Regions from separate parts of the Sphingomonas sp. LH128 genome, predicted to be linked through region 4. Evidence: predicted binding sites of a transcription regulator. Region 4 holds the regulator's gene; each other region holds the start of a gene.
What was found. Region 4 encodes LexA, which represses DNA repair genes until DNA is damaged. Its sites were predicted from a motif close to GTTCCNCNCTTGTTCT; they were not measured.

Region 1: a site for LexA is predicted at 4,066-4,081, ahead of LH128_RS13250 (ImuA family protein). Genes of this name have one in related genera too.
Region 2: a site for LexA is predicted at 1,602-1,617, ahead of LH128_RS04685 (ATP-dependent helicase). Genes of this name have one in related genera too.
Region 3: a site for LexA is predicted at 3,419-3,434, ahead of LH128_RS33555 (ImuA family protein). Genes of this name have one in related genera too.

Annotation. Positions count from the first base shown of each region.
Region 1 covers NZ_ALVC01000155.1:377-6,400, reverse strand. The annotation lists partial or broken gene LH128_RS13260 (PHP domain-containing protein) at 1-1,543, opposite strand, end outside; gene LH128_RS13255 (DNA polymerase Y family protein) at 1,540-3,363, opposite strand; gene LH128_RS13250 (ImuA family protein) at 3,278-4,039, opposite strand; gene LH128_RS13245 (EcsC family protein) at 4,279-5,106, shown strand; gene LH128_RS13240 (hypothetical protein) at 5,179-5,361, shown strand; gene LH128_RS33405 (hypothetical protein) at 5,571-6,024, shown strand, end outside.
Region 2 covers NZ_ALVC01000047.1:6,876-14,491, forward strand. The annotation lists gene LH128_RS04675 (OmpW/AlkL family protein) at 1-186, shown strand, start outside; gene LH128_RS04680 (hypothetical protein) at 861-1,502, opposite strand; gene LH128_RS04685 (ATP-dependent helicase) at 1,620-3,905, shown strand; gene LH128_RS04690 (aromatic ring-hydroxylating oxygenase subunit alpha) at 4,157-5,596, shown strand; gene LH128_RS04695 (SHOCT domain-containing protein) at 6,112-7,014, opposite strand; gene hsdR (EcoAI/FtnUII family type I restriction enzme subunit R) at 7,263-7,616, shown strand, end outside.
Region 3 covers NZ_ALVC01000220.1:21,562-29,177, forward strand. The annotation lists gene LH128_RS17780 (error-prone DNA polymerase) at 1-1,230, opposite strand, end outside; gene LH128_RS34640 (Y-family DNA polymerase) at 1,227-2,756, opposite strand; gene LH128_RS33555 (ImuA family protein) at 2,656-3,390, opposite strand; gene LH128_RS17790 (hypothetical protein) at 3,555-4,733, opposite strand; tRNA gene LH128_RS17795 (tRNA-Leu) at 4,941-5,027, opposite strand; gene LH128_RS17800 (DUF3422 family protein) at 5,132-6,421, opposite strand; gene LH128_RS17805 (c-type cytochrome) at 6,597-7,007, shown strand; gene LH128_RS17810 (rhodanese-like domain-containing protein) at 7,171-7,616, opposite strand, start outside.
Region 4 covers NZ_ALVC01000449.1:11,443-19,058, reverse strand. The annotation lists gene LH128_RS27805 (ComEC/Rec2 family competence protein) at 1-2,112, shown strand, start outside; gene lexA (transcriptional repressor LexA) at 2,161-2,853, opposite strand; gene LH128_RS27795 (molybdopterin molybdotransferase MoeA) at 2,954-4,183, opposite strand; gene moaC (cyclic pyranopterin monophosphate synthase MoaC) at 4,171-4,656, opposite strand; gene trpC (indole-3-glycerol phosphate synthase TrpC) at 4,673-5,464, opposite strand; gene trpD (anthranilate phosphoribosyltransferase) at 5,475-6,467, opposite strand; gene LH128_RS27775 (anthranilate synthase component II) at 6,464-7,060, opposite strand; gene LH128_RS27770 (phosphodiester glycosidase family protein) at 7,057-7,616, opposite strand, start outside.

The DNA of each region.
Region 1 (6,024 bases), on a different contig from region 4:
TGTCGTCCTTGTCCCACTCGATGATCTGGCGATCGGCCATTGCGGCGGGCTCGATCGGGACAAGGTCGTCGAGGCGATCGTGCGTCAGGACGAAGCCGCCGGGATGCTGGCTCGATTGGCGCGGCACGCCGATCAGCTGGCGCGCAAGGTCGAGCGTCAGGCGCAGCCGCCGGTCGGACATGTCGAGATTGAGTTCCTCAGCCTGCTTCTCGCCCACGCCTTCGGCCGACCAGCCCCAGACCAGGCCCGCAAGTGACGAGGTCAGGTCCTCGGGCAGGCCCATGGCCTTGCCGACATCGCGTACCGCACCGCGCGCGCGGAAACGGGTGACGACCGCCGTCAATGCCGCCCGGTCACGCCCGTAGGTATCGAATATCCACTGGATGATCTCCTCGCGGCGCTCATGCTCGAAATCGACGTCGATGTCGGGGGGCTCGCGCCGCTCGCCCGAGACGAAGCGCTCGAAGAGCAACTCGTGCTTGATCGGATCGATCGAGGTGACGCCGAGCACGAAGCAGACGCAGGAGTTCGCCGCCGATCCGCGCCCCTGGCACAGGATGCCCCGCCGCCTCGCCTCTGCAACGATCGAATGGACGGTGAGGAAATAGGGCGCGTAGTTCAGCTCGGCGATGAGCTTCAGTTCATGCGCGATCTGGTCACGGTAGTTCTGCGGCGGATCGCCGCCGAACATGGCGCCCAGCGCCTCGTGCGCCATTGTCTCCAGCGCCTGCTGCGCCGTCAGGCCCTCGATTACCTTCTCCTGCGGGTAGTGGTAGGTAAGATCGCCGAGCGAGAATGTGCAGGCATTCGCGATATCGATGCTGGCTCGCAGGGCATCGGGATACGCAGCGAAACGGCGCTGCATCTCCTCTGCCGATTTGAGCGCGCGATCGGCGTTGACCTCGCGGCGATAGCCAAGGTCGTCGACTCGGCAATTATGCCGGATCGCGGTCACCACATCCTGCAGCAGCCGGGCATCGGGCGCATGGTAAAGCACGTCGCCGGTGACGACGGCGCGCACTCCGGCCTCCCTCGCCTGGCGCGCCAGCGCGTCGATCCGCACGGCATCGCCCGGGCGGCGGCGCTGGAACAGCGCCATATGCGCTCGCCTGCCATAGACGGATCGGAGATCGGCGAGCGCCGCAGCATTATCCGCATCCGCCTCGTGCGGCAGGAGAATGGCGATCACGCCCTCGGACCAGGCTTCGAGTTCGGGCCAGTGCAGCAGGCAAGCCCCTTTCCCCGCCCGGCGCTTACCGATAGTGAGGAGGCGCGTGATCCGCGACCACGCCTTCCGGTCAGTCGGGTAAAGGAGCAGCCGGCGACCGCAGGACAGATCGACCCGGGTTCCGGCGATGAGGCGTACCCCGGTGGCCTTCTCCGCCTCCCAGGCGCGGACCACCCCGGCGACACTGCCAAGGTCGGCAATGCCGATGGCGGAATACCCGAGCTTCGCCGCGACCGAGAACAGCTCGTCCGGGCTCGACGCCCCGCGCAGGAACGAGAAGTGCGTGAGCACCTGGAGTTCGACGTAGGCGGTCATGCGAAGACCCCGTGCATCCACCACGAGAGATCGCCGGTCTCGCCGGCAACGCCGTCGCCGCGGCGGAACACCCAGTAGCGCCCGCCCCCCTCGTCCTCGACCCGGTAGTAGTCGCGCACGGCCCAGACTTCACCGTTGCGCCGCCACCACTCGCCATGGATGCGCTCGGGCCCGTCGCCGGCCACGACCGTGTAGGACCGTCCGCGCCATTCGAAACGGCGCGGAGGCTGATCGGGCAGCAGTGCGATGACGCGCGACAAGGGCTCGGGCCGCGCGAACAACCGCACCGGCCGCTGCCACGCCGGCCAGGAGCCGGCTGTCGCGATCGGGCTGGTCGGCCTCACGGCACGTTCGGGCACATGGCTCTCGACCGGCGCAATGCGGAAAACCGCGCCCGGTCCGATCCTGCCTGCCACGACGTCGACCAGGCGCGCCGGATCGCGCAGCGTACTTTCCCCAGCGAGGATCGCCCCCAGGTTCTCGGCATCGAGCGGCTCGGTATGCGGCGCCAACAGCCTGAACTGTTCAAGACCCATGCCAGGATCGATGCGCTCGATTCTGAGCTTCAGGAGGCGCAGCAGGTGCGCCACCTCACGGCTCGGCCGGGAAGTGCCGATCGTCACCACCTGCTCGCCGCCGTCGATCCGTAAGGCGCAAAAGCGCAGTGAGCGCGCGCCCAGGCCTTTGCGCTGCAGCACCTCTGCCAGATCCCTCAGCAGGTCGTGCATGACCTGAGCAATCGCTTCGGCCGTGCCGATCGGTTCGAGCAAACGACGCTCGACCGCCGGGGTGACGATATCCTCACGCGGCGTGATCGGCTCGGCCTTCCCGCCGAGCGCCTGATCGAGCCGATCGATGGCGGCGAGACCCAGCCTGCGTGCCAGGGGCCCGCGCGCGACGGGCAGCAGGTCGGCAATCGTCTCGAAGCCGAACTTGCGCGCGGCGACGAGAGCGCCGCTTTCGAGGCGCAGCGCCGCGACCGGTAGCGGCGACAGGGCTTTCAGCACGCCGCCCTGTGGGATGATGGCGATGTCCTCGCGCCCATAGCGGGCCAGCGCGTGCGCGGCGCCCGCGGTCTCGGCAATTGCGATGCGCGCGGTGAACCCGGCGCGGCGACAGAAGGCCTGCAGCCGCTGGCAGAAACGCTCCTCCCCGCCATGCAGGTGCGCGGCGCCCGTGAGGTCCAGCCAGATGCCGTCAGACGGCGAGACCGCGGCGATCGGCGACCAGCGGCGGATGCCGAACAAAGCGAGGCGATCGAGCAGCGCCTGGTCGGCCTCGGGCTCGGAGGCGCGGAAGTCGAGATCGGAGACGAGCGCGCGGGCATGGGTTGCCACCATGCCGACATGGATGCCCAATGCCCTTGCCGCCGGACAGGCCGAAACGATCTCGTCGCGCCGACCGACCTTGCCGATCAGCGCCAATGGGGCAGCCATGACCGGCGGTGCATCGCAGACCTCTTGCGCGACCACTGAAGAGACCGTTCGCCTGAACGGATGCTCTGCCGTCTCGGAGCGCCGTCCGAGCTCTCGCATCGGCGGCCTCGCGTGCAGCGGCAGCGCCGCGATCTCACGCTCGACATCCAGGCGTGTGCGGTCCTCCCCCTGGACGGCCCCCTGCCCTGCTGCGTTCTGCCGCTCGCGTGCCCACCGGGCACCCGGCCGCCATCCGCCGCCGCGAGGGACCGAGCAGGCACCAGGGTTGTCGTCGACGGGAAGCTGGAGTGCGCGCGGCTCAGGCCGCGGCGCGGCGAACCGATCCTGCCGTCTCAGCCGCTCGATGGCCAGGAACGGCAGGAACAGCGAGACGACCCGTCGCATCGCACCCCTCCACAATCAGGGAAAAGCCTTCGCCGCCGCGCTGGCGTGCGAGTTCGACCAGCCAGCGCGGGCGCCCGACTCCCGCGATGCCGAGCAGTTCGGACGGTGCGCTGGCGATCCGCCAGCGCGTCCAGGCCGCGGATGGATCGGCGAGCGGGTCACGATCCCGGCCGCGGTGACGCCGCAGCAGGAGCACCGGGATGTCAGCCTCGGCGGCAGCAAGCTGCAGGCGGCGGGTAGCTACCATCGAGACCTTGCTGGCTTCGGCGACCACGGCGGCCGGCGTTCCATCGCGTACAGCATCCTCGACCACGGCGAGCAATACTGCATCGTCGCGCGGCTGTGCATGAATGACGTCGGCGGAAGCCAGGCCCGCCTGTTCGAGGCCGGGGGCATAGAGGTCATTGCGGCAGCTGACCCACAGGACCGGCGCTGCGGCCAAGCGGGCTTCGCGCGCAGCGATGCCGGCCAGGAAAAGCGTGGCCGCCGCGTCATCGACCAGCGAGCACGTGAGCGCAGCGGCCTCGTGCAGGGCACCTGCGCGCAAACCGCCGGATCCGAGGCGGCCATCCAGAGCATCGATACCAAAAGGCATGGTCCGATGATCAGCCAGCGGGGTCGCCAGCGCGCGGAGGGCATCGATGCCCGGATGCGTAAGCGATGAAACCAAGGACATGGTGATTCTTTGAAAGACTCAGAAATGTTACTCTTATGTTCTCACCTGGAGGCCGGTACGGTCAACCGGTTTGATGGACGAGCGGATAGCGACATGGGGACAAGCCTGTGCACACGGCGCATACCTGCGGGCTTCGCAAATCCTAAGCCGCCCCTCACTGTTGGTTTGGAGGCGGCATAAAGGAATGCGTATGGGAACAAACCGGATGGGCGAACGATGCAGTTCAAGTTCAAGGTTCGATGACGATGACACTGGGAAATTCCTGCGCGGCGTTCAACGACGAGGAGGTCGCGGAACTTCGCGGCATTGCAAAAAACTACCGCGAGGCGAGCGGGCCGGTGGTGAAGCTGTCGAACATGCTGGGCAACAAGATCGAAAGCGCGCTCAGCAAAGTGCCGGAAGGCTGGCAGGCCGCCGCCGCGCAGGCGACCGACATAGCGCTGCGCACCTCCTACGCCGCCGCCAGCGGGACGCAGGCCGAACCGGAATCACGCAGCTACCTCAACACCGTGCTCGCCAAGTGCGCGGGAGACCGCTGGCATCAAGTCGCATCGTCGGTCAGCGGAGCCATTGGCGGCGTCGGCGGCCTGACGACGCTGGCGCTGGACCTTGGCGTGACAACCACGCTCATCCTTCGCTCGATCCAGGAGATCGCGCTCGGCTATGGCGAGGACATCGAGGACGAGGCCGTCCGTCTGCAATGCATTGGTGTGTTCGGCTTCGGCGGCCCGCTGAGCGAGGACGACGACGTCGACACCGGCCTTTTCGGCGCGAGGCTGGCGCTGCGCGGCAAGACGCTGGAAGCGATGCTGCGCGTCGTCGTCCCGCGTCTGCTGCCCACCGTCACCGCTGAAGCCGCAGCCAAGTCGGTGCCGCTGGTGAGCGCGGCGGTCGGCGCGGTGCTGAATCCAGCCTTCACTTCGTATTACCAGAAGATGGCACACGTCCACTTCCGCCTGCGCAGGCTGGAGCGCGATCACGATCCCGAGACGGTGCGCGCCTGCTTCGAGCGGGTCCTGACCGACATTCGCCACCAAACACACAAACCGAAGGGCGAATCCAGATGAAAGCGCCGGCCTCCCGACACGCCTGTATCGTCTGTCCTGGAATTTTCCCGGATGTAAGCTGCGAGACAATCTTTGCCTTACGTCCCAGGGCAGGAAAATCATCGCGCGTTTGAGGCCGCCAACACCTCGACCCACCCCACCGAACGCGAAGCCGCTCGCCTGCAGTGCCAGGCCCGCTTCCACAACCAGCGCGCTGGCGAGATCAACGATCTCGGCAGCCGGACAGCCTATCAGCAGTTTGAAAAGCCGTACTGATAACGATTGACGGCGCCGGTTTCGGCGCCGTCACGATCCGTCACCGCACCAGCGCCGTCTGAGAGCGCAGGCGGCTGATGCGCCCACGCGACGTAAAGCAGCTCCCTCCCCAGCCCGCTTGCGGGCTACGCGGTAGCGCTTGTCAGTCGCGTGCGACCATGAAAGGATTTGATCATCCTCGGCCTCTGGCTGCCAGCGGGAGAAACTCGATGGATGACGCGCTTGAGCCATTACCGCCTTGCACGCAACCGGTCTTTACCGTTTGTCTCGATGGCGACATTCCCTCGTTCATGCCTGCCGCGGCGCCAGCCGTGCAAAAGCGCCCCTCGCTTTCGGAATTGTTCGCCCATCTCATGGCGGCTGCTGGATGCAATGTGATTGCGGCACCTGCCTCAGCCGCTCATCCACCTTCAATCCATGACGGTTTTGGGGCGCTCATGGAGGCAAGCAACCAGTTTCTTGTAGGTCCTGGTATCCCTCTGGCAGAAGCGTTCTGGACCCATGTGCTCGCTTACCGTCGCGGTACCGTCACGAGGGCCTTGCGCGCTGCGGCTTTACAAGGACAGCATATACAGGGCTTCCTTACTATTTACGCGACTGACGTCCGCTCTCCCTTGCTCTACACTGAAAACGCCCCGCCGTTGCGTGTCCGCGAGACCATAG
Region 2 (7,616 bases), on a different contig from region 4:
GGCGTCGCGCTGCAGGCGGGCGTGGACATCGCGCTCGGCCAGAGCGGCTACGGCGTGACGCTCGATGCCAAGAAGTACTTCATCAAGCCGACCGCCAGCTTCTATGCCGATGGGGCGAAGGTGCTGGAAACGAAGCACGACCTCGACCCGTGGGTGCTGAGCGCGGGCCTGTCGTACCGGTTCTGAGCGCGCTCGTCCTTGACAAATATAACCACATGGGTTATATAGCCCAGCATCCGGAGCGGCGAATGATCACGTCGCTCCGGTGTATCGGGTCGGCGTCGTGGGCCGGGATGCGGTTTCAGCCGTAGCTACGCAAACCACGCGTCCGTTCGAAGACCCGGACTGTCTCTGCGCTACCGGAAACGCCGTCCATACGTTCCTGCGACACACGGCAGGACTTGGGACGGCCATCCCGGATAGCCTTCGGCCGATAACGATGCGAACCCTAACGACGGCCACATGGGACTTTCCGATGGAATACAGGTCGAGCCGGGCTGCACCGTGAGTTACCCGGCCGCTCGCCAGAGCTTCACGGAAAACAAAACCCCGCGTCCCTGCTTGGACGCTCCCGACGCCGACCCGATGTTCACTTCGGTTGCGTTGAATTCCCCGGCGTAATGCCCGCACTCGCCAGCGGGCGTTTCCGCGTGCGCTAACTGCACGCACAACCCCGTCATCCCAGCGAAGGCTGGGACCGCTGGTCGTGTAAAGCCCAACCCTCAGCAGGGCGTCCTGACGATAATTGGCCGTAACAGGCCAGCGGTCCCAGCCTTCGCTGGGATGACGGGTTTTGTGGGATGACGGGCTTTGTTTGCAAATTCCTCCCCGAGCTTGTCTCGGGAAGGAATTTACGCGTCCTACTTCCCGCCGCGATTGCGGCAGGCATCGGTCACCGTCTTGCTGCAGACCGGATAGGTCTTGTCCATCGCGGTCGCAGGCGGCGGGGTCAGCGCGCCCTTGTACGGACCGCCCTGATAGGTCTCATCCGCCGGCATCGCCGGGCGCGCGGCCTGGTTCGCGGCTTGCGGATCGGGGACGCCTTCGGTCGGCACGCCCGGTCCCGGAGGGTTGGCCTGCCCCGGAGGCGTCGCAGGCGTCTCGCCCTTGAGCTGCTGCAGCACCGAATTCCAGGCCATCTGCCGCTGTTCGGGTGTCATCTTGTAGATCTGGCCGCGCTGGTCGGCCGTCAGCGCCCAATAGCCCTTTTGCTGATCCATGCTCAGCGTCCAGTAATAGACCTTGTAGTCGTTCGGCCAGCTTTCGTAATCGGACTTCTGCGCCGGGGTCCAGCTGTCGTACGTGGCCTGTTGCTCGGGCGTGAGCGTCGGCGCGGCCGCGCTGGAGGCGGCCGGAGGCGGCATGGCCGGAGCCGGAGCAGATGGCGGCGCGGCGGGCATTTCGGAAGCGGCAGGGGCGGCAGGGTCGCTCTGGGCATGGATGGCGGCGGGGACCACCAACAAGCTGAGGGCAGCAGAGCCGGCGAGCAGAACTTTACGCATTTCTCACTCTCCGTTTATGTCTTCGTTGTGATCGAACGACGAAGCGCACCGGCAATTGTTCCTCCGCTGCGACGAACCGGGCTTGCACCGGGCCATGCCGTTCCCTAGTTGTTCACGGTGAACAACCTGCAAGCCCCCTCCTCTGATCCGCTGATCGACGGCCTCAACGATCCCCAGCGCGAGGCCGTGCTGACCACCGAAGGCCCGGTGCTGATGCTGGCGGGCGCGGGCACCGGCAAGACGGCGGCGCTGACCCGCCGCCTCGCCCATCTCGTACACAGCCGCCTTGCGTGGCCGAGCGAGATCCTGTGCGTCACCTTCACCAACAAGGCCGCGCGCGAGATGCGCGAGCGGGTTGGCCACCTGATCGGCCCGGCGGTGGAGGGCATGCCCTGGCTCGGCACCTTCCACGCCGTCGCCGCCAAGATGCTGCGCCGCCACGCCGAGCTGGTGGGCCTGCAGAGCAACTTCACGATCATCGACACCGACGACCAGCTGCGCCTGCTCAAGCAGCTGATCCAGGCCGAGGGGCTGGACGAGAAGCGCTGGCCCGCGCGCCAGCTGGCGGGCTGCATCGACCGCTGGAAGAACCGCGGCCTGAACCCGCAGGACCTCGACGCCGGAGAGAACGAAAGCTACGCCAACGGCAAGGGCCAGAAGTTCTACAAGCTCTATCAGGACCGGCTGAAGGCGGTGAACGCCTGCGATTTCGGCGACCTGCTGCTGCACATGCTCAACATCCTGCGCACCCACCGCGATGTGCTCGAGCAGTACCAAAACCGCTTCAAGTACGTCATGGTGGACGAATATCAGGACACCAACCAGGTCCAGTACTTGTGGCTACGCCTGATCGCGCAGGGCCGCCAGAACATCTGCGTGGTCGGCGACGACGACCAGTCGATCTATTCCTGGCGCGGCGCCGAAGTGGCCAACATCCTGCGCTTCGAGAAGGACTTCCCCGGCGCCAAGGTCATCAAGCTGGAGCAGAACTACCGCTCCACGCCGCAGATCCTCGCCGCCGCCTCGGGCCTGATCGACGAGAACACCCAGCGCCTCGGCAAGACGCTGTGGACCGAGCGGCACGCGGGCGACAAGGTGCAGGTCGTCGGCGTCTGGGACGGGCCGGAGGAAGCCCGCCGCGTCGGTGACGAGATCGAGCGGCTGGAGCGTCAGGGCGCCCCGCTCGACCAGATCGCCATCCTCGTGCGCGCGCAGTACCAGACGCGCGAATTCGAGGACCGATTCATCTCCATCGGCATGAAGTATCGCATCGTCGGCGGCTTCCGCTTCTACGAACGCGCGGAGATCCGCGACGCGCTGGCATACTTGCGCGTCATCGCCCAGCCCGCCGACGACCTCGCGTTCGAGCGCATCTACAACGCCCCCAAGCGCGGCCTCGGCGCCAGGGCACTGGAGGCGCTGCACCGGCTGGCGCGAAATCGCGGCATCCCGCTGTCGAACGCCGCGATCGAGATCGCCGACACCGACGAACTTCCCGCCCGCGCGCGCAACACCTTCCTCGCGCTGATGCGCGACTTCGCGCGCTGGCGCGACTTGTCCGCCACCGAAGGCCCCGCCGACCTCTTGCGCACCGTGCTCGACGAATGCGGCTACACCGACGCGCTGCAGGCGGAGAAGACCGCCGAGGCCAACGGGCGGCTTGAGAACCTCGTCGAACTGGCGCGCGCGATGGAGGAATACGACAGCCTCGGCGACTTCCTCGAACACGTCAGCCTCGTCATGGACAACGAGAACGCGGCCGAGGAGGAGAAGGTCACGATCATGACCATGCACGGGGCGAAAGGGCTGGAATTCGACAACGTGTTCCTGCCCGGCTGGGAGGAAGGCGTGTTTCCCTCGCAGCGCTCGCTCGACGAAGGCGGCCTCGCCAGCCTGGAGGAGGAGCGCCGCCTCGCCTATGTCGCGATCACGCGGGCGAAGAAGAAGTGCACGATCCTGCATGCGGCCAACCGGCGCATCTATGGCCAGTGGACCAGTTCGATCCCCTCGCGCTTCATCGCCGAACTGCCCGAGGAGCACGTCGATTCCGAGACGACGCTGTCGGGCGGCGCCTCGCTGTGGCGGGCGCAGTGGTCGGAGCACGCCGATCCCTTCGCCGACGTGGCGCGGATGCAACCCTCGCGGATCGTCACGCGCGGCCCCGGCTGGCAGCGCGCTGCCGCCAAGGAATACGACGCCAGCCCCAAGCGCGTGGTCGAAAGCACCCGCTCCGCCGCCAGCTTCGCCGCCAAGCCGCGCTCCGACATCGCCGTGGGCGCGCGCGTCTTCCATGAGAAGTTCGGCTACGGCGCGGTGATGGCGCAGGAAGGCAACAAGCTGGAGATCGAGTTCGAGCAGGCGGGCAACAAGCGCGTGCTCGACAGCTTCGTGAAGCCGGCGTGACGGATTCGTCGTCGCGGACGGCTTGCAGGTGCGCGCTATCGGCGGGGGCTTCGACAAGCTCAGCCTGAGCGGTATCGAGATCAGGTCTTTAAATTCCGCTCAGGCTGAGCTTGTCGAAGCCCCCTCGCCCTCTCGATCGCCTCCAATTACCGCGCCCGCGATTACCGTCAGCCGGGTGGTGATTGCCTCCCGCTCCTCACGCTATACACTGGTTCAATACGAACGAGAGTAACAGCGAGAGGTATTGGGAAGTGCTCAAATCAGCAGACGGCGGCCTGCGGCCGGTGCCGTTCCCGATCGACGATCCCGAACGCATCCCGGTCAAGCGCTACTACGACCCCGAATTCTACCAGGCCGAGCTGGACCACTTGTGGCCCAACGTCTGGCAGATGGCCTGCCGCGAGGAGCAGATTCCCGAGGTCGGCGACTGGATCGAGTACGAGAACGTCGGCAGATCGGTCATCATCGTGCGCACCAGGACCGGCGTGAAGGCCTTCAACAACGCCTGCCGCCACCGCGGCGTACCCTTCGCGGGGGGATCACCACTGGGCTCCTCGCACGCGACGGCGCATGGCAACTGCGCGAAATCGGGCTTCGTCTGTCCCTTCCACGGCTGGCGCTGGAACATGGATGGCGAGAACACCATGGTCTACGGCAAGCACCTGTTCTCCGAGCGCCAGCTGGACGAGGACGACATCAACCTCATCCCCTGCCGCGCCGAAGTCTTCGGCGGCTGCGTATGGATCAACCACGATGACGACGCGCCCTCCGTTCGCGAGAGCATCGGCCCGTTGGCGGAGCGGCTGGAAGCACACAACCTCCACAAGCTGCGCGCGGAGTGGTGCTACGGCACCGTGCTCCCGGCAAACTGGAAGATCGCGATGGAAGCCTTCATGGAAGGCTACCACGTCATGCAGACGCACCCGCAGCTGCAACACGCGGTGCCGACCATGTACAATTCGATGTACGCGATGGCCGACAATCCCAGCCGCGCGCCTATGCTGGCCGACCCCGCGCTGACCCTCGAGGAAAACATCGCCGCGCAGATCAAGAACATGGAACTGCTCAGCGAAGGCATGGCCGGCATGCTCCACGAGAAGGAAGTGGAGATCGCCAGATCGCTCCAGCACGCGACGCAGGGGCTGCCCGAGGACAAGAGCCAGGCCATGATGATGTGGCTGGGCATGGTCATGCACCAGGTCTCGGCCCAGTTGAAGGAACGCGGCGAACCGATTCCCGACCTCATCGCGGTGTCGCAGTCCGACCCGATCAACGCCGTCGAGTTCCTGTTCCCGAACTATTTCCTGCTGCCTTACTTCAGTTCGATGTCGGCCTACCGCATTCGTCCGCTGGGGCCGGAAAGCTGTTTCTTCGAACTGTGGTCACTGACCTTCTTCCCCGAAGGACAGGAGCCCGAGCCCGTCATGGAACCCATCGTGCTTCCATTCGACAGCCAGGACTTCCCGCCGATCCCCCGGCAGGACTACTCCAATATCCCGCTCCAGCAGAAGGGCCTGCACGCCTCGGGCTTCGAGTTCATGCGCCTCTCCAGCCAGGTCGAGGGGCTGATCAGCAATTACCAGCGCATCATCGACGGCTACCTCGCCGGCGTGCCGGGCGAGAAGCTGGCGGCGGCGAACAACAAGCTGGGCGGCAACTTCGACGGGAAGATCGAGGACCTGGGGTTCTGATACCAGAGCACCGCTTGCTTCAAATACCCCTGGTCATCCCCGCGAAGGCGGGGATGACGGGTGCGGGAACGCAAAAAGGCCCCGCAGGCGGAACCTGCGGGGCCTTTTTCATGTCACGATGCGCGAAAGATGGTGAGCCCGACAGGATTCGAACCTGTGACCCGCTGATTAAAAGCCCGGTTTACAGCCTTTTGCAGGCACCCTCAGATGCCCCAAGGCCGCCTAATCTGCAGACTTCCGCCTCAGTCACCTGTCCGAAATACGCCCCTCCGCGCCTCACTGACACGCGGACACCCGCATCAACCCCGGAGGCATAGGAGGGGAGCCCGGTGGGAAACCTGTGGGCGTAAAACCGAAGAATTGCCAACGCGATGTGCTCGCACCGACATTCATTCCAAGTCTCCTGCCGGTCGCCTCGCCCCGCCAGTGAGGAAAGTGAGCCAACGCCCATGTTCGAGCGCATTGAAGGAACATGGCGCGCGCCAGCCAACGCGCGCCAAACCCTCATCTGCCAATCAGCACGATGCGACGTCAACCTCTTCGCGGATTTGGATGTGCCGCACTCGGACCTTTTCCAGCTGTGCCGAAACATCTTCCGGAGGCCCGGCGACGCACGAGAATGCTTCGTAGTCATCCGGTGTGTCGAATTCACCCAGCCCTCGCTCAGCTCGCACAGCCTTGTCCCAACGCTCCAGAGCGCTGCTGACTTGATCGTAGCCCGCGGAGTAGTGGATGCCGAGGAACTGGTTCGAACGTGACCCGGGGTAGGACAAGTCCACCGTAGGGTCCGCTGCATTGCCACACCCCGAGAGACAGCTGGCAATGTAGGTTCCTGAAGGCTGCTTCCTGTGGATCTGGCCATAGGTTGTCGATGGGGTGATTTTCGCACCCTGGACGGTTGGCTGGCAACTCGCCGTGACGTCGGCGTCAATGCTGCTGACGGCATTGCCCTCGACCCCGTAGTCCACGCGGCAACCGCTCACTTCGAAAACGAGTTGGTGCTTCGTCTTCACCTTGGGAACGCCAAGACGTTGCTCCAAGTACGCCGGATTGGCTCCAAGGGCCTCGGGCGAAACTGCAAACTGCAATGCCGCGACAGCACTGTCGCCGCCCGCCTCATCTTCCTTCACAGCTTCGGCCAGACCGCCCTCGCCCGAATCACCCGCCACTGCGCTTGACGATGCAGTCGGCGCGGAAGAGGAAATCGCGCTTGGCGAGCCATGGCCCATTGCGACAATAGCGCCGCCGATCACCACCGCACCCACTCCAGCTGCCACGGCGAACAGTCGCCAGCGCCCAGAGCCACCTTGGTTCTCCCCTGAAATCAGCTTCTGCTTTTCTATCTGGAATTCGGCATCGGTCAGTGCCCCGCCTTCCCGCAGGCTCTGCAGGCGCTCCAATTGTTCGATGTTACTCACCTATCCCCCGTGCGATTCAGGCCAAAAGCCACAACTCACTGTGCTATAGGGAGATTTACCTAAATCTGGATGAAGTTTTTGGAGGATGCGCACAGTACGCCTCGGGAGGAAGGGAATTCCTCAACCTCCTCAACACACCTCTCCTACAGGGTCATCTAGCAGGGACAGTTTCGGACCGTCATGAACGGCTGGCAATTGCCTCCGTGTGCTTCTACCTCTTTGATGCGACTGGGGGTTTTCGGAAAAAGATGAGCAAGCGCACTCTAAGCGAACGGGACGTCTGCACGAAGTTCATCACGCCTGCCCTGCGCAACGCCGGCTGGGACGAGATGCTGCAGATCCGTGAGGAGGTCAGCTTCACCAAGGGCCGCATCATCGTGCGCGGCAAGCTGGTGACGCGCGGCCAAGGCAAGCGCGCCGACTACATCCTGTACCACAAGCCGAACCTGCCCATCGCCATCATAGAGGCCAAGGACAAGACGCATAGCGTCGGCGACGGCATGCAACAGGCGCTCGACTACGCCGAGACCCTCGACATTCCCTTCGTCTTCTCGTCCAACGGCGAAGGCTTCGTCTTCCACGACCGCAGTTCACCCACCGGT
Region 3 (7,616 bases), on a different contig from region 4:
CGTGGTCGCGGCGATCCCGGCGCGCTCGCGGCCGTAGCGACGGTAGATGTACTGCATCACTTCCTCGCGGCGGGAATGCTCGAAATCGACGTCGATGTCGGGCGGCTCGTCGCGCTCGGTGGAAAGGAAGCGCGTGAACAGCAGCTTTTCCTGCACCGGGTCGATCGGGGTCACGCCGAGGAAATAGCAGACCAGCGAGTTGGCCGCGCTGCCGCGTCCCTGACACAGGATCGGTTTCTCCAGACCGCGCGCGTACTGCACGATGTCGTGGACGGTGAGGAAGTAGTACGCGATCTTCTGTTCGCGGATCAGACCGAATTCCTCGTCCAGCGTCTCCTGGTACTTGGGCGGCAGGCCATCGGGGAACCACTTGCGCGAACCCTCCATGACGAGATGTTCCAGCCACGGCTGCGGCTCCCAGCCTTCGGGGACAGGTTCGTGGGGGTATTCGTACTTGAGATCGTCGAGGGTGAATTTCACGCAGGCCATGAGGTCCTGCGTCGCCGTCAGCGCCTCGGGGCAGGCGCGGAAGAGGCGGGCCATCTCGGCAGGAGGCTTGAGGTGCCGCTCGGCATTGGCGGCGAGGCGGCGGCCGGCGGTCTGGACGGTCAGTCCCTCGCGGATGCAGGTGAGGACGTCCTGCATCGGGCGGTCCTCCGGCGTCGCGTAGAGCACGTCGTTGGTGGCGATCAGCGGCACGCCCGCGCGGGCGGCCAACGCCATGCGCTGCGCCAACACTCGCGCATCGCGGCCCGCGCGCGGCATCGTGGCGGCGAGCCATAGCTTCGGCGTCAAACCGCGCAGGGTGGCGAGCAGCGCTTCGTCCGCGTCCCCATCTCCCGGCATCACGATCAGCGCCAGATCCTGCGCGTGCTCGGCAAGGTCGCTCAGATGCAGCTCGCACTCGCCCTTCTTCGCCTTGCGGTTGCCCACGGTGAGCAGGCGCGTCAGGCGGCCCCAGCCGTGGCGGGTCATCGGGTAGGCGACGACGTCGGGCGTGCCGTCGGCGAAGACCAGCCGCGCGCCGACCAGCAGGCGCAGCCCGCTTTTCGCCCGGCCCATCTCCTTCCATGCGCGATGGGCGCGGACCACGCCCGCCACCGTATTGCGGTCGGCGATGCCGATGCCGGCCATGCCCATCGCCAGCGCGCGCGCGACCATCTCCTCCCCCGGCGAGGCGCCGCGCAGGAAGCTGAAGTTGGTTGCGGTGACCAGTTCGGCGAAGTTCACGGGAACAGGCCGTGGAGATACCAGCGCGGGTCGGGTTTCTCGCTGAACAGGCCGTGGCGGAAGATCCAGTAGCGGCGGCCCGCGCCGTCCTCGATGCGGTAGTAGTCGCGCGTTTCCCCCGCACCTCCCGGCATGTGGCCGCCGCGTTTCAGCCACCATTCCGCGCCGATCCGCTCCGGTCCCTCGGCCAGCGTGACGTCGTGGAGGCGGCCCTTCCAGCGGAAGCGCTGGGGCGGGCTGTCGGGGACACCGGCGATCACCTCGACCGGTTGCGGCGGGTCGAGCAGCAGCAGCGGGCGGGGCGGCATGTCTTCGGGCTCCGGCCATGCGGCACCGCGCAGGCGCAGCGCAGGAACCAGCGCCTGCGCCTTCTCGGGCAAGTGGCGGTCACGCGGGATCAGGCGGCGCACGCTGTCCTCGCCCAGCCGCACGCTGAGCTGGTCCACCAGCGCCGAAACATTATCGGCGTTTTCTTCCTTGCCGCTCTCAAGCAGGATCTGGCGCGAGGGCAAGTGATCGGCGTGGAGCACCGCCAGGGTGATCGCATCGAAGCCGAAGCCGGGGTCGAGCGGGTCGGAAAGCGTGTCGATCCGCTCGCGCAGCAGGCGCATGACGGCGGCGGGATCGCGCACCGCAAGGCCCGTCTCCACCACCAGCCGCCGCCGCTGGTTGTCGCTGCGGTGGAGCGTGACCGCCCAGCGCCGCCCGCCCAGCTGGCGCTGCTCCATCGTGCGCCCGGCCTGCGCGAGCATGTCCTCGACCACCTCCAGCGCATCGTCGGTGCGGCCCAGCGGTTCGGGAAAGCGCGTCTCCAGCCGGATCGGCTCGGTCAGGCGGACGGGGATGACCGGGCTGCCGGTCTCTCCCAGAATGGCGCGCAGGCGGCTGACCGCAAGCTCCCCGAAGCGCGCCGCCAGCCCCGCCATCGGCCGCGCGGCAAGGTCGCCCAGCGTCTCGAGGCCCGCACGGCGCAGGCCGGAGAGCGCGCCCTCGTCCAGTTCCAACGCGGCGACCGGGAGGGTGCGCACGTCAGCCCCTCCACCGAAACGCACAAGCGCGCGGGCGGCGGCGGAATGGGGCGCGAGGGCGTGGCGGGTAGTCGGACCGACCTCCTTCACCACGCGGCGCACCAGCGCCTCCTCCCCGCCGAACAGGTGCGCGCAGCCGGTGACGTCGAGCAGCAGACCATCGGGGGCATCGAGCGCGACGAGCGGGGTGAAGGCGATCATCGCCCCCGCCAGCTGCTCCAGCACCCGCGCGTCGGCGATGGGATCGTGCGGCGCGATGGCAAGGTCCGGGCTGCGCGCCCGCGCATCGGCGAGGGTCATGCCGGAAGACAGGCCCTGCCGCATCGCGGTCACGTCCACGGCAGCGAGGCGCAGCGCCTGTCCATCGCGCGCGACGAGGGCCTGCGGGGCGTCTGTGTCAGGCAGTACGCCGGAGCGGCGCGCGCGCTCGCACGGCAGAAAGGGGAACCACAGTGCCAGGTAGCGGCGGCCCGCGCTCTTCGGTGCTGGGCCGGGTATCGAGGGGGAGTTCGCGGAAACCACCATGGTCTTCATTCCATTCCAGCCGCCAGCGCTGCCCCGCCGGGCCGCCGCGTCTGCGTACGAGTTCGACGAGCAGCGTCGCGGCCCCCGGCGCGCGCATCTCCAGCGGGGTCGAGGGGGCGCTGGAAACCGTCCAGCGGGTATGTGCGGCGCTGGAGCGGGGCTCGGCATCGCCGCGCAGGATCACCACCGGGATGCGCGAGCCTTCCGCCGCAAGGATCAGGCGGCGACTGGCGACGAGGTCGTATTCGCGCATCGCCCCCCAGCTTTCCATCAGTACCGCCGCCGGACCGCTGCTGCGCGCCGCGTCCAGCCCCGCGCGCAGCAGGGCAGCATCATTACGGGCATCGACGATCACCAGCCGCGCCGGGTCCACGCCGAGCGCGCGCAGCCCCTCACCGCACGGCACGAGGCCCGCGCCCTTGCGGCGGGGGCGTAGCAGGAGGACGGGGCGCGCCTTCTCTGCGTCCACCATGCCGAAGGCGAAAGCCAGCGCCGAGGCCCAGTCCTCGGCCTCTGCATGGACCTCGTGCAGCTGCGCCCGGGCGAGGCGTGGGAGCGTGCCCGGGGGCGGATCTTCGATACAGGCGGGGGCCTGAGGGCGGGACATGGGACGGGCCTTACGAATCGGGAATTATGTTCTTCTTATGTTCCCATTCTGGAGGCAGGTCCACACCGCCGTTCGATCCCCGCCGGAAAGGCCGTAAGCACATCCCGTCATCCCCGCGAAGGTGGGGATGACGAGGATAGGTGGATAATCGCGCTAATTGGGGGTCAAGCGATTGCCGCGATTGCCTTCATTCTCAGCCCCGCGAACCGTTCCACCGTGTCTGCCGCCTCGCGCACCGGGCAACGCGTGCCGAAAGTCGGCGTGCCGTCAGCCAGCCACGCGATGCCGTCGATGGTGTAGGTCATGCGCTCGCGCTGCTGCTGGACGTAGTCCCCGTGCGCCGCGAAGGCGCGCTCGATCGCGGCAACGGGGTCGGCGTCGGGGGCGATCACCTCGCCGAAGTGCCACATCGCGTAGTCCTCGCTGTCCTGCCAGTCGACGCCCTTGGCATCGACGAACAGGCACGGGCGCGGGCGGACGAGGAATTCGTAGACCTGGCTGCTGACGTCGCCCACGTAGAGGTCCGCGCCCAGCGTATAGGTCATGTCGTTGCAGCGCGGCGAGCCGAGATCGACGGTGACCTGCCCCGGGATCGCCAGCGCCTCCCACGCGCGCCGCTTCGCCGCCGACCATCGCTTCGCCAGCCGCACGTGCGGCGCGACGACGAGGTTGTAGCGCCCGTCCGCCGCCACTGCCGCGATCAGCCCCCGCCCGAACGCCTCGATCGAGGAGAGCTTCTTCGAGAAGTGCGGGTTGTAGAGGATCGTCGGCCGCGCGTTGTCGAACAGCGGTGGCCGGGCCTGCGCATTATCGAGCACGGCGGCCAGCTTGACCGGGCCGGTGACGGTGCAGTCCTGCGCTCTCACGAAGCCCGCTTCGACGAGGCGATCGCGGTCCTTGCGGCCCGCCAGCATGACGTGATCGAACAGGCGGAAGCGCGGCTCGAAACCGACCGCGCGGTCGCCCGCTCCGTGGGGGATGTGAAGGATCGGCGGGCAATCCCCCGGCAGGCGCTTGAGCATGGTGGAGGTCCGCTCGGCGCAGAGGATCACCGCCGCATCGCGCAGCCGCTTCGCCCAGAGCGTAAGCCGCACGAACTTGTGCATCGAGGCCGGCAGCAGCGCAGTGACGGCGGGCAGGCGCATGACGACGATCTCGGGCGCCGCGCCCTGCCCTGCATAGGCCATGGCCGCCGCCACTTCGGCCTCGGCGGAAACGAACAGGCGTACCTGCCCCGGATGACGGCGGGCAAGCTCACAGGCGACCGGCACGATATGGCCGAACTGATGCGCGCCGCCGATGGCAAGCACGTGGATACGGGAATGGACGTTCCGGGAGGGCATTGCGCCTCGTTACAGCAGTGATGTGGAGCGACTCTGGAACATTCGTGCAGATTTGCCCATGTCCGTCCGAACGCGGCGATGGCCAGCGTCGGGGATAATCCCGGTCGCCGCAGGCAGATGCTTCTGGTCGAAAAAGGATACGAACAGCTGATCCCCCTCTTGCGAGGGGAGCCCGAGGGCCCTGATCAGTGCTGTTCGAATACTGCCTGGTGCGGTCGAGAAGACTCGAACTTCCACGGGCTTTCGCCCACAACGACCTCAACGTTGCGCGTCTACCAATTCCGCCACGACCGCTAAATCTTGGAGCTGGATTTGCATCCGCTCCGGGGCAGGAGCGCGCCACTAGCGCACGAATCCGGACCCGGCAAGTGAGTCTTGCAGATTATTTTCATCCAGCGTCATTTTCCTTCCTCCGGACCGAGAATGCGCCGCTTCATTCGGTGGATGGCCAGCCACACCCCCGCAAGCACCAGCGGCGCCAGCAGCGCGGTGCCTACATGGGCGTGAATCCTCAGGCCCAGTTCCTCCACGCCTTCCAGTACCTTGGCGATCAGGCCGAGCGCGTAGTAGCTCACCGCGACGACCGAGAGCCCCTCCACCAGCTGTTGCAGGCGCAACTGGCGCGAGGCGCTACGCTCCATCGAGGCGAGGAGCAGGCCGTTCTGGTTCTCGATTCGCGTCTCGATTCGCACCCTCAGCAGCGCCAGTGCCTGCGACGTGCGCTGCGACAGCTGCTCGGCCCGGCGGCGATGCGCGGCGCAGGTCCGCACGGCGGGCAGAAAGCGGCGCTGGGTGAAGTCCGCCAGCGAGACTTGCCCCGGGATCGCGGCGATGTTGAGTTCGGCCAGCCGCTCCTCGACGATGGTGGCGTAGGCGGCGGTCGCGCTCATGCGGAAATCGGAGGCGCTGGCCTGCGCCACCAGTTCCATCGAGAGGCGGGTCACGTCCTCCAGCAGATCATCGTCGGTGACTTCGGGGCGGGCGACGGCGCGGTTGGTTTCGCCCAGCATCGCCTCGATCCGGTCGAGCGCGCGCCAGCCCTCACGCGCAACAGGCAGGCCGAGCAGCGCGAGGTTGCGGTAGTTGCCCAACTCCTGCAGCCGCTGCACCGTGCGCGAGAGCGCACCGCCCCCGCCAATGGGCGCCATCCCGCACGCCGCCGCGAGAATCACCCCGAAGCCGTCCTCGCGCAGCCGGAAGTCCGACCAGATCCGCGCCTGCCGTTCTCCGGGCGCATCGCCGATGTAGCAGGTGACGAGGTCGTCCGCCGCGAAGCCGAGTTCGGGCAGCAGCGCCAGCGCCGCCGCCTCATCCTCGACCAGCTGCACGCGCGAGGCCCGGATGACCTTGCCCGGCAGGCTCCCCGCCCATGCCAGCGCATCGCTGAGAGCGGGCCGAATCGCCGCGCCGCCGGTCACGAACAGCGTCGTCGTGCTCGCCTCGCTGTGCCGCTCCCATGTGAAGGCGAGCCCCGGCGCGAGGGTCCCGGAAAGATGGCGAGGCCGACTGCACGGCTCTATCGGCCCGGCCGAAGGCAGCGCGCGCATCGCCGCCAGTTCCTCCTCGCGGTCGGCGGCATCGAGCACACGCACGAACTGCACGATCGAGGCCGGCGCGCGGACCAGAGGCCAGCGTCGCAAGTGCATCTCGCTCACTACCATGCGGCGCAGTTTGTGCTCGTTCAGCAAGTCCGCTCCCCCTTTTGCCCGGCGCCAGACTGCGCCTGCGGGGCGGAGGCGGACAAGTGACCCTTGGTACGATGCCGCTTGGTCGAATATCGGCCCGGTCCAAAGTCCAATATCGACCCGCCATGCCCCGTGCGAAAGCGACAGGCCACAGGACAGGCATAACGGGAGACATGACATGAACATCAGGCAGAAGCGCATGGGCCTCGCCGCTGCGGGAGCGCTGGCGCTGGTGGCCTGCTTCGGCGGACAGGCCGCGCTGACATCGACCGCAGAGGCCGCCCCCGCCGCTCCGGCCGCGCCGCCGGTCTCGTTCGCACGCTGCGCGGTATGCCACAACGTTGCCAAGGGCGCGCCCGACAAGCTCGGCCCGAACCTGTTCGGGACTTATGGCCATAAGATGGGCCAGGGGAAATTCGCTTTCTCGGACGCGGTGAAGAAGTCGGGCCTGACGCTCGACGACGCCACGCTCGACAAGTGGCTGGAGAATCCGCGCGCGCTGGTTCCCGGCAACCGCATGAGCTTCCCCGGCCTCAAAGACGCGGCGAAGCGCAAGGAAATCATCGACTACCTCAAGAAGCAGCGCTGAGTTTCACGACCGACTCTCAAGGAGGCCCGTCCGCCGCGACCCAGCGGCGGGCGGGTTTTCTTATCCCTTGTCCGTCATTGCGAGCGTAGCGAAGCAATTCAGGGCCGCGCTGAACCACCCTGGATTGCTTCGCTACGCTCGCAATGACGATGGTGGGTGACGATCAGCTCGGAGCCACCACCACCGGCTCCGCCCGTACCAGTGCGCGGCCTGCGGCGTGCCAGCCCTCGATCCCCTCGGCGAGCCAGTAGACGTGACGCACGCCGCCTTTCGCCAGACGCCGCGCGGCGTTCCAGCCCATCCAGCAATCGGTGCGGCAGAACAGCACGACCGGCAGGCGCGGACTCCCCCGGCGCGCCTCGGCGACCGCCTGCTCCAGCCCGCGCCAGAGCACCGGATCGACCGGACTGCGCCCCGTCTCCGGATGCCAGAGCGCGCCGGGCACTGTCTCGTGCGGCTGGCTGAGGCGCCACTGGCCGGTCGCGGGGTCACGGTGGCCGGACTCGACCGGAAGCACGTCGATGAACAGCGCTTCGTCCAGCCCGAGCGCGTCCTCCAACGCGATCCGGCGGGCGGGCGCGGGCAGCCGGTCCACCGGCGCGCGGTAGC
Region 4 (7,616 bases):
GAATTCGAACGCGCACCATGGGTGACGGTGGCCTTCGCAACCGGCATAATTGCGTGGTTTTGGCTGCCTTCGGCACCTGCCTGGGCAGGCCTTTGCGGCGCTCTTGTTGCAATTTGTGCAATTTGTTATGCATCCTTTCCCTTGCGCGTCGTTTACCCGCATCTCGGTCGGGCGTTGTCGCTGTTGCCGCTGGTGGTGGTTGCCGGTTGCCTCGTCGTCTGGGCGCGTTCCGAACTGGTGGGGCAACCCGCCATCGAGCGCCCACTATCGGGCAATTTCAGCGCGCAGGTTCTGGCGATCGAATCGCAGCCGGCCCTGGGACGCGACAGGTTGCTGCTGGCCATGCGTGACCCCCTGAGCGGCTTCGGCCATGACGCTTCGCCCGGCAACGCGATCAAGGTCCGGCTCAACGTTCCCGGCAAGGGATCGACGACCGGGATCGCGGTCGGCGATCTGGTGGCTTTCCGGGCACGGTTGATGCCGCCGGCGCCGCCCATGCTGCCCGGCGCCTACAACTTTGCGCGCACGTCCTGGTTCACAGGCATCGCCGCGAGCGGTTCGGTCACAGGTGAGGTGAAGGTCGTCCGGAAAGGCAAGCGAAGCGAGTGGGGATTGCTGGATATCCGACAATCTTTGACGAACCATATTCGCGCCCGCATCGGGGACGAACGAGCGGGCATCGCCGCTGCATTCGTCACCGGCGATCGCGGCGGCATTACGGAGGCTGACGACCAGGCCATGCGCGACTCGGGGTTGGCGCATCTGCTCTCGATCAGCGGCCTGCATGTCAGCGCGATGGTCGGGGCGGTCTATCTACTGGTCATCCGGTTGCTGGCGCTGTTCCCGTGGGTGGCCCTGAGGGTGAGGCTGCCGGTCGTCGCGGCCGGTGCGGGGGCCGCTGCAGGCGTCGCTTACACTTTGCTTTCCGGGTCGGAAGTTCCGACCGTTCGGTCCTGCATCGGCTCCCTCCTGGTCCTGATCGCACTGGCTTTGGGGCGGGAGCCCTTGTCCCTGCGCATGCTTGCGGTGGCGGCGTTCTGCGTCCTGTTGCTCTGGCCGGAGGCGGTGATCGGGCCGAGCTTCCAACTGAGCTTCGGCGCGGTCCTGGCGCTGATCGCCGTCAGTACGGCCAAGCCCGTGCGGCACTTCCTTGGACCGCGCGACGAAGGGCTTGCCATGACCGGGCTTCGCCATCTTGCCCTCCTGCTGCTGACGGGCGTGGTCATCGACCTCGCGCTCATGCCGATCGGCCTGTATCATTTCCACCGCGCCGGAGTGTATGGAGCGCTGGCCAACGTGGCGGCAATTCCGCTGTCTACCTTTGTCGTGATGCCTTTGCTGGCTTGTGCATTGGTCCTCGATATCGCCGGGCTGGGCGGGCCGGTCTGGTGGCTCGCCGGAATCTCGATAGACCTGCTGGTCGGCCTGGCCCGCTGGTTCGCGTCGAGACCGGGCGCTGTGAACCTGCTTCCCGGTACAGACACCTGGGCATTCCTGCTTTTCGTCGCGGGAGGTCTGTGGATGGGCCTTTGGAGCGGCCGCATTCGCTGGGCCGGGCTACCGATCGCCTCGGTCGGTGTGTTCTTGCTGGCGACCGCACCGGCGGCGGACATTCTGGTGTCCGGAGATGGTCGTCATGTCGGGCTGGTCGAAGATGGCGGGAAACGGCTTTACCTGCTTCGAAACAGCGAAAGCGGCTACGCCCGGGACAATCTCATGGAATTCGCCGGGATCGAGGCCGATCCGGTCACGTTCGACAAGTTCCCGGGTGCTCGCTGCAACCGTGATTTCTGCGCCTTGCCGGTCAGACGCTCCGGCACCACATGGCATGTGCTGGTTTCGCGGGGCCGCGATGCCGTTGCGGAACGGTCGCTCGCCGCTGCATGCGAACGCAGCGACATCGTCATATCGGATCGCTGGCTGCCGCGCAGTTGCAAGCCGCGCTGGTTCAAGGCCGATCGAGGATCGCTTGGGCAGACCGGCGGGCTGGCGGTATATCTGGGCAAGGCCCGTATCGATACGGTAGCCCAGACCCAAGGTGAACACGGCTGGTGGCGTCCCCGGCCTGTTCACCGTTACAGGAATGCTCCTGCGCCGCGCAAATCGCAGTAATTACCGGTTGCTGCTGCGCCAAGGCCTTCATGGCGCAGCGTGGCCGTGTCAGTTGTACCGTCGAAGCAGGCCGGCGAGCTTGCCTTGCACTTCCACTTCGTCCGCACCGTAAATCTGCGGTTCGTAAGCGGCATTTGCGGGATCCAACCGCACCATTCCCGCCTCGCGCCGAAGGTACTTGAGGGTCGCCTCTTCCCCGCGGATCAGGGCAACGACGATCTCGCCGTCGCGAGCGGCATTCGTGCGCTTCACGAGGGCGAAATCACCATCCAGAATGCCCGCTTCGATCATCGAGTCGCCGGAGACCTCGAGCGCGTAATGCTCGCCGGAGCCAAGCAGGGCGGCAGGGACAGGCAACATGGACTGTCCTTCGAGAGCCTCGATCGGCACACCTGCGGCAATACGCCCGTGCAGCGGGATCTCGATAACGTCGTTGGCGGCTTCGACGGAACGACGCGGCGTCTGCGGACGCGCCATTCCATCATTGCTGTTCGCTGCAGAAGGACGCAGGGCCTTGCTTCCCGTGTCATCGGCCTGGCGCAAGACTTCGAGCGCACGTGCACGGTTGGGAAGGCGGCGGATGAAGCCGCGTTCTTCCAGTGCGGAAATCAGCCTGTGAACACCGGACTTGGACTTGAGGTCGAGCGCCTCCTTCATCTCCTCGAAGCTGGGGGAGATGCCTGTCTCCTCAAGCCGGACCTGGATGAACCGGAGCAATTCGTGCTGCTTGCGCGTCAACATGTCGCTGCCTTCTCGTGACCTCCGAACCAGGCAAACCCTGATCGCGTTTGTTCTGGTAGTGAACATTGAGGGAACAATCAAGCAACCAATTGCCGATACTTCAGGCAATACCGCCGTTCTGGAGCAAGTATATCCGGACTTCTTCGCCAGCCTGTGCCGGACCGGCCAGCGCCGGCCGATCGACCAGTACGTTGCTTGCCGCCAGGGACGACAGGGCGCCGCTGTCCTGCAGTGGGCTTACCGTCACATTTTCTCCGTCCCACCAACCGCGCAGGAATTCCCGGCGACGGCCGCTTGGGTGCAGCGGCATGGCCAGCCGGGCTGTCAGCCGCATGGGCAAGGGGCGCGCAGCCCCCTGCATCGCGCGCAGGACGGGGAGCAGGAAATGGTAAGCGGTGACGTAGCTGGAGACCGGATTGCCCGGCAGGCCCAGCACGATCTGACGGCGTCCTGCCACGTCGCGGGTGGCGACTAGGATTGGTTTGCCGGGCTTGATCGCGACACGCCAGAAATCGATGCCCGCGCCCCAGCTTTCGAGTGCCGGACGAATGAGGTCGTGATCGCCGACCGAAGCGCCGCCGCTCGTTACGATGAGGTCGGCATCGGCGGATGCTTCGAAAGCGGAGGTTATTGCCTTGATCGTATCGGGCACCGGGCCGATCCGCCGCGCATCCACGCCCAGCGAACGCGCCATGGCCGTCAGCATCGCGCCGTTGCTGGCGGGAACCTGGTGCGGTGCACAGCGCTCCGGATCGGAGGCGAGTTCGTCGCCGCTGTCGATCACGGTCAGGCGCGGTGTGCGATGCACGGGAAGATGCGTATGGCCGGCCGCGATCGCCAGCGCCATCTGCGCGGGCGCGATGTGCAGACCAGCGGGCAGGACTTCCGCGCCCTGGGCAAAATCCATCCCGCAATGGCGGATGTGCTTGTGCGCCGGTGCGGGCGGCTCGCCCGAAAGTATCAGGTTCGCGCCCTCGCGTGTCAGGTCTTCCTGAATTATGACGGCCGCCGCGTCGGGCGGCAGCATCGCGCCCGTCGAAATTCGGACTGCCTCTCCTTGCGAGAGCGGGCCGGCATAAGGATGCCCGGCGGCACTTTCACCGACGATCCTCCAGGGGCCGCGCAGATCGCCTGCCGTGACGGCGTAGCCGTCCATGGCTGACAGATTTGCGGAGGGCTGCGTGCGTCTGGCGTGCAGCGGTTCAGCCAGGTAACGGCCGAGCGCGCCTTCGATATCGACACGCTCTATCGACAGCGGGGTGACGAGCGCGAGGAGGCGAGCTTGTGCCTCCTCCAGAGAGAGCGGCGCGGAGCCGTTTATTCGGCCCATCCGTCCATCTTCCAATGACCTGATTTACCGCCGATTTTCTCGACCAGGCGGATGTCTCCGATCACCATGCCCTTGTCGAGCGCTTTGGCCATGTCGTAAATTGTGACAAGTGCGATAGAAGCTGCTGTTATCGCTTCCATTTCTACCCCGGTGCGACCGGTCAGCGAAGCCTTCGCGATGACGCGGATAGCATTATCCTCGAAAGCGAAGTCGAGGTTTACGGCATCGAGCGGCAGCGGGTGGCACATGGGGATGAGATCGGCCGTCCGCTTGGCCGCCATGATGCCAGCAATGCGCGCGGTTCCAAGCACGTCACCCTTCGGAGCATTCCCGGCGCGGATCGCGGCAAGGGCATCCGCGCTCATGGAAATGCGTCCGGACGCCACGGCGATGCGCTGCGTCTCCGCCTTAGCGCCAACGTCGACCATGCGCGCGTTGCCGTCCGGGTCGATGTGGGTGAGGGACTTGCTCATCGCGAACCCATGGCGTTCAGGCTCCGGTTAGTAGCGCGCGCGTGGCTGCCTCGATGTCGTTCTGGCGCATGAGGCTTTCGCCGACGAGGAATGTCCGGGCGCCGCACGAGGACAGGCGTACCAGATCGGCATGGATGTTGATGCCGCTTTCGCTCACCAGCAGCGTGCCTTCCGGCGCCAGCGGGGCGAGGCGCTCAGTCGTGCCGATATCGGTGGCGAAACGTCGCAGGTCACGGTTGTTCACGCCAATAAGGCGCGATTTCAAACGACTTGCACGCTCCATTTCAGATTCGTTGTGAACTTCGACGAGGCAGTCGAGGCCACGCTCGATCGCAGCGGCTTCGATTTCCGCCATCAGTACGTCGTCCAGTGCGGCGACGATGATGAGGATGGCATCGGCACCGATCGCGCGCGCTTCGGCGACCTGCCAGGGATCGACTATGAAATCCTTGCGGATCACCGGAAGGCTGCAGGCGGCGCGGGCCTGGATGAGGAAATCCTCGTGGCCCTGGAAGTAGGGAGCATCAGTGAGCACGGACAGGCACGCGGCGCCGCCCCGCTCATAGGCGACCGCGTGCTGTGATGGCTGGAAGTCGCTTCTGATCAATCCTTTGGAAGGCGATGCTTTCTTGATTTCTGCAATCAAGGCGTAGCCGGTCGCGGCTTTGGCGCGCAGTGCCGCCTCGAAGCCGCGAGGGGGCGTCTGCATGGTAGCGCGGGCATCGAGATCGGCGATCGTGGCCAGCGGCTTGCGGGCGGCGACTTCCTCGCGCTTGGTATCGCAGATTTCGGTAAGTTTATCGGACATGGAATCCTCGTCAGGCGCGGGTTGCCGCGATCCAGCAGTCGAGCAAAGCCTTGGCGAGGCCCTTGTCGATCGTTTCTGCCGCTTCTTCGACGCCCTCGGCCCAGCTGTCCACTTCACCCGCCACCAGCAGCGCGCCTGCGGCATTGAACAGGACGGCGTCGCGATAGGCCCCGGGAGCGCCCATCAGCAGGTCGTTGAGGGCACGGGCGTTGTAGGCGGGGTCGCCGCCGCGAATGGCATCGACTGCGGCCGTCGGCAAACCGGCATCCTGCGGAGCGACGCGGCGCATCGACAGTTCCCGGCCGCGAATGTCCGCGACTTCGTTGCCGCCTGCGAGGCTCAACTCGTCGAGGCCCTCGTCACCGGAAATGACCATCGAGTGCTCGGTGCCAAGCCGCAGCAGGGCATCGGCGTAGATCGGCACATAAGCCGGGCGCGCGATGCCGACGAGCTGGCGCGAGACTTGCGCCGGGTTCGCCAGCGGCCCCATCAGGTTGAAGATCGTGCGGCGGCCTAGCGACTTGCGCAGCGGCATGAGCCGACCCATCGTCGGGTGGTGGCGCGCGGCGAACAGGAAGCCGATGCCGATTTCGGCGAGCGTGGATTCCGCAGTCTCGACGGCGCGGTCGAGGTTCAGCCCCATCGCTTCGAGGGTATCGGCGGCGCCCGCTTTGGAACTGGCAGCGCGGTTACCATGCTTGGCGACGGGGACGCCCGCAGCCGCGACCACCAGAGAAACGGCGGTCGAGACGTTGAGGGTGTGGAAGCCGTCGCCGCCGGTGCCGCAGACGTCGATGGCGCCTGCGGGCGCCTTCACCGGGATCATCCGCTCACGCATGGCGCGGGCCGCGCCCGCGATTTCGCTGGCGGTCTCGCCGCGATCCGACAAGGCGACGAGGAACTCGGCGATTTCGGATTCGGGCATTTCGCCGTCGAGGATTGCGGCGAAGGCGGCCTGCGCCTCGTCCTCGGCGATCGGGTGGAGGGGGTCGGGAAGGGTCATGCGCTCAGACGTTCCGGCAGTTTGGCCTCGATACCGCAAGTACGCAGGAAGTTCGCGAGCATGGCATGGCCGTGCTGGGTGGCGATGCTTTCCGGGTGGAACTGGACGCCGTGGATCGGCAGGCTCGCATGGCGGAAGCCCATGACATGGCCGTCGTCCGAGCGGGCGTTCACCACCAGCGTCTCAGGGATATCCTCGACGATCAGCGAGTGATAGCGCGTCGCGGTGAAGGGCGAGGGCAGCCCGGCGAAGACTCCGGTGCCGTCATGCGTGACAGGAGAGGTCTTGCCGTGCATCAGCCCGCCGCGCACGACCTTGCCGCCGAAATACTGGCCGATCGACTGATGGCCGAGGCACACGCCGAGGAGCGGCATCCCCGCGTCCGCTGCCGCGCCGACGAGGTCGAGGCTGATGCCCGCCTCGTTGGGGGTGCAGGGGCCGGGCGAGATCAGGAAGCCCTTCGCACCGCTGGAAATGGCCTGACCTGCGCTGAGCGCGTCGTTGCGCACGACTTCCACTTCGGCGCCCAGTTCCATCACGTAATGGACCAGGTTCCAGGTGAAGCTGTCGTAATTGTCGATGACGAGGATCATGACTTCGCCTTTGCGCTTTTCTCGACGACGATCAAGGGGCCGAGCGGAGGGCCGCCGTCGACGCGGCCATGTTCGGGGTCCCAGAGCGAGGATACGCTGCCGTCAAGGAACAGCGCATTGTCGCATTTCAGCGCGTCGCGGAAATAGCGCGCGAGCTTGCCGAAGGATACCGGCTCGTCGGAAATGACGAAGTGGGCGCGGCCCTTGTCATCGATGCCGACGCCGTTGCGCAGTTTCAGCGATTTGCCGTCCTCGTCGATCTTGGGATGCAGCTTGCCGGAGATGACCAGCATCGGGCCGGACTGTGTGCCGAAATCGGGACGGTCGGTGACGGACTTTGCGAAGTCGTCGCTGGCGCGGACATGCCAGTTGCCTGCCGCGTCGCCGTAGAAGACGCCGTTGGGGCTGAGGTGGAAGTTGCCCCAGCCTTCGTTGGTATTGAGGGCATGCTGCTTCTCGCCGTTCTCGACGTAGTAGCCGATCGGCTTGCCATCGGCGTCGAACATGCCGCCGTTCATCGCGAAGGCAACTTCGTGGCTGCGCGCCGGGCGGTCCA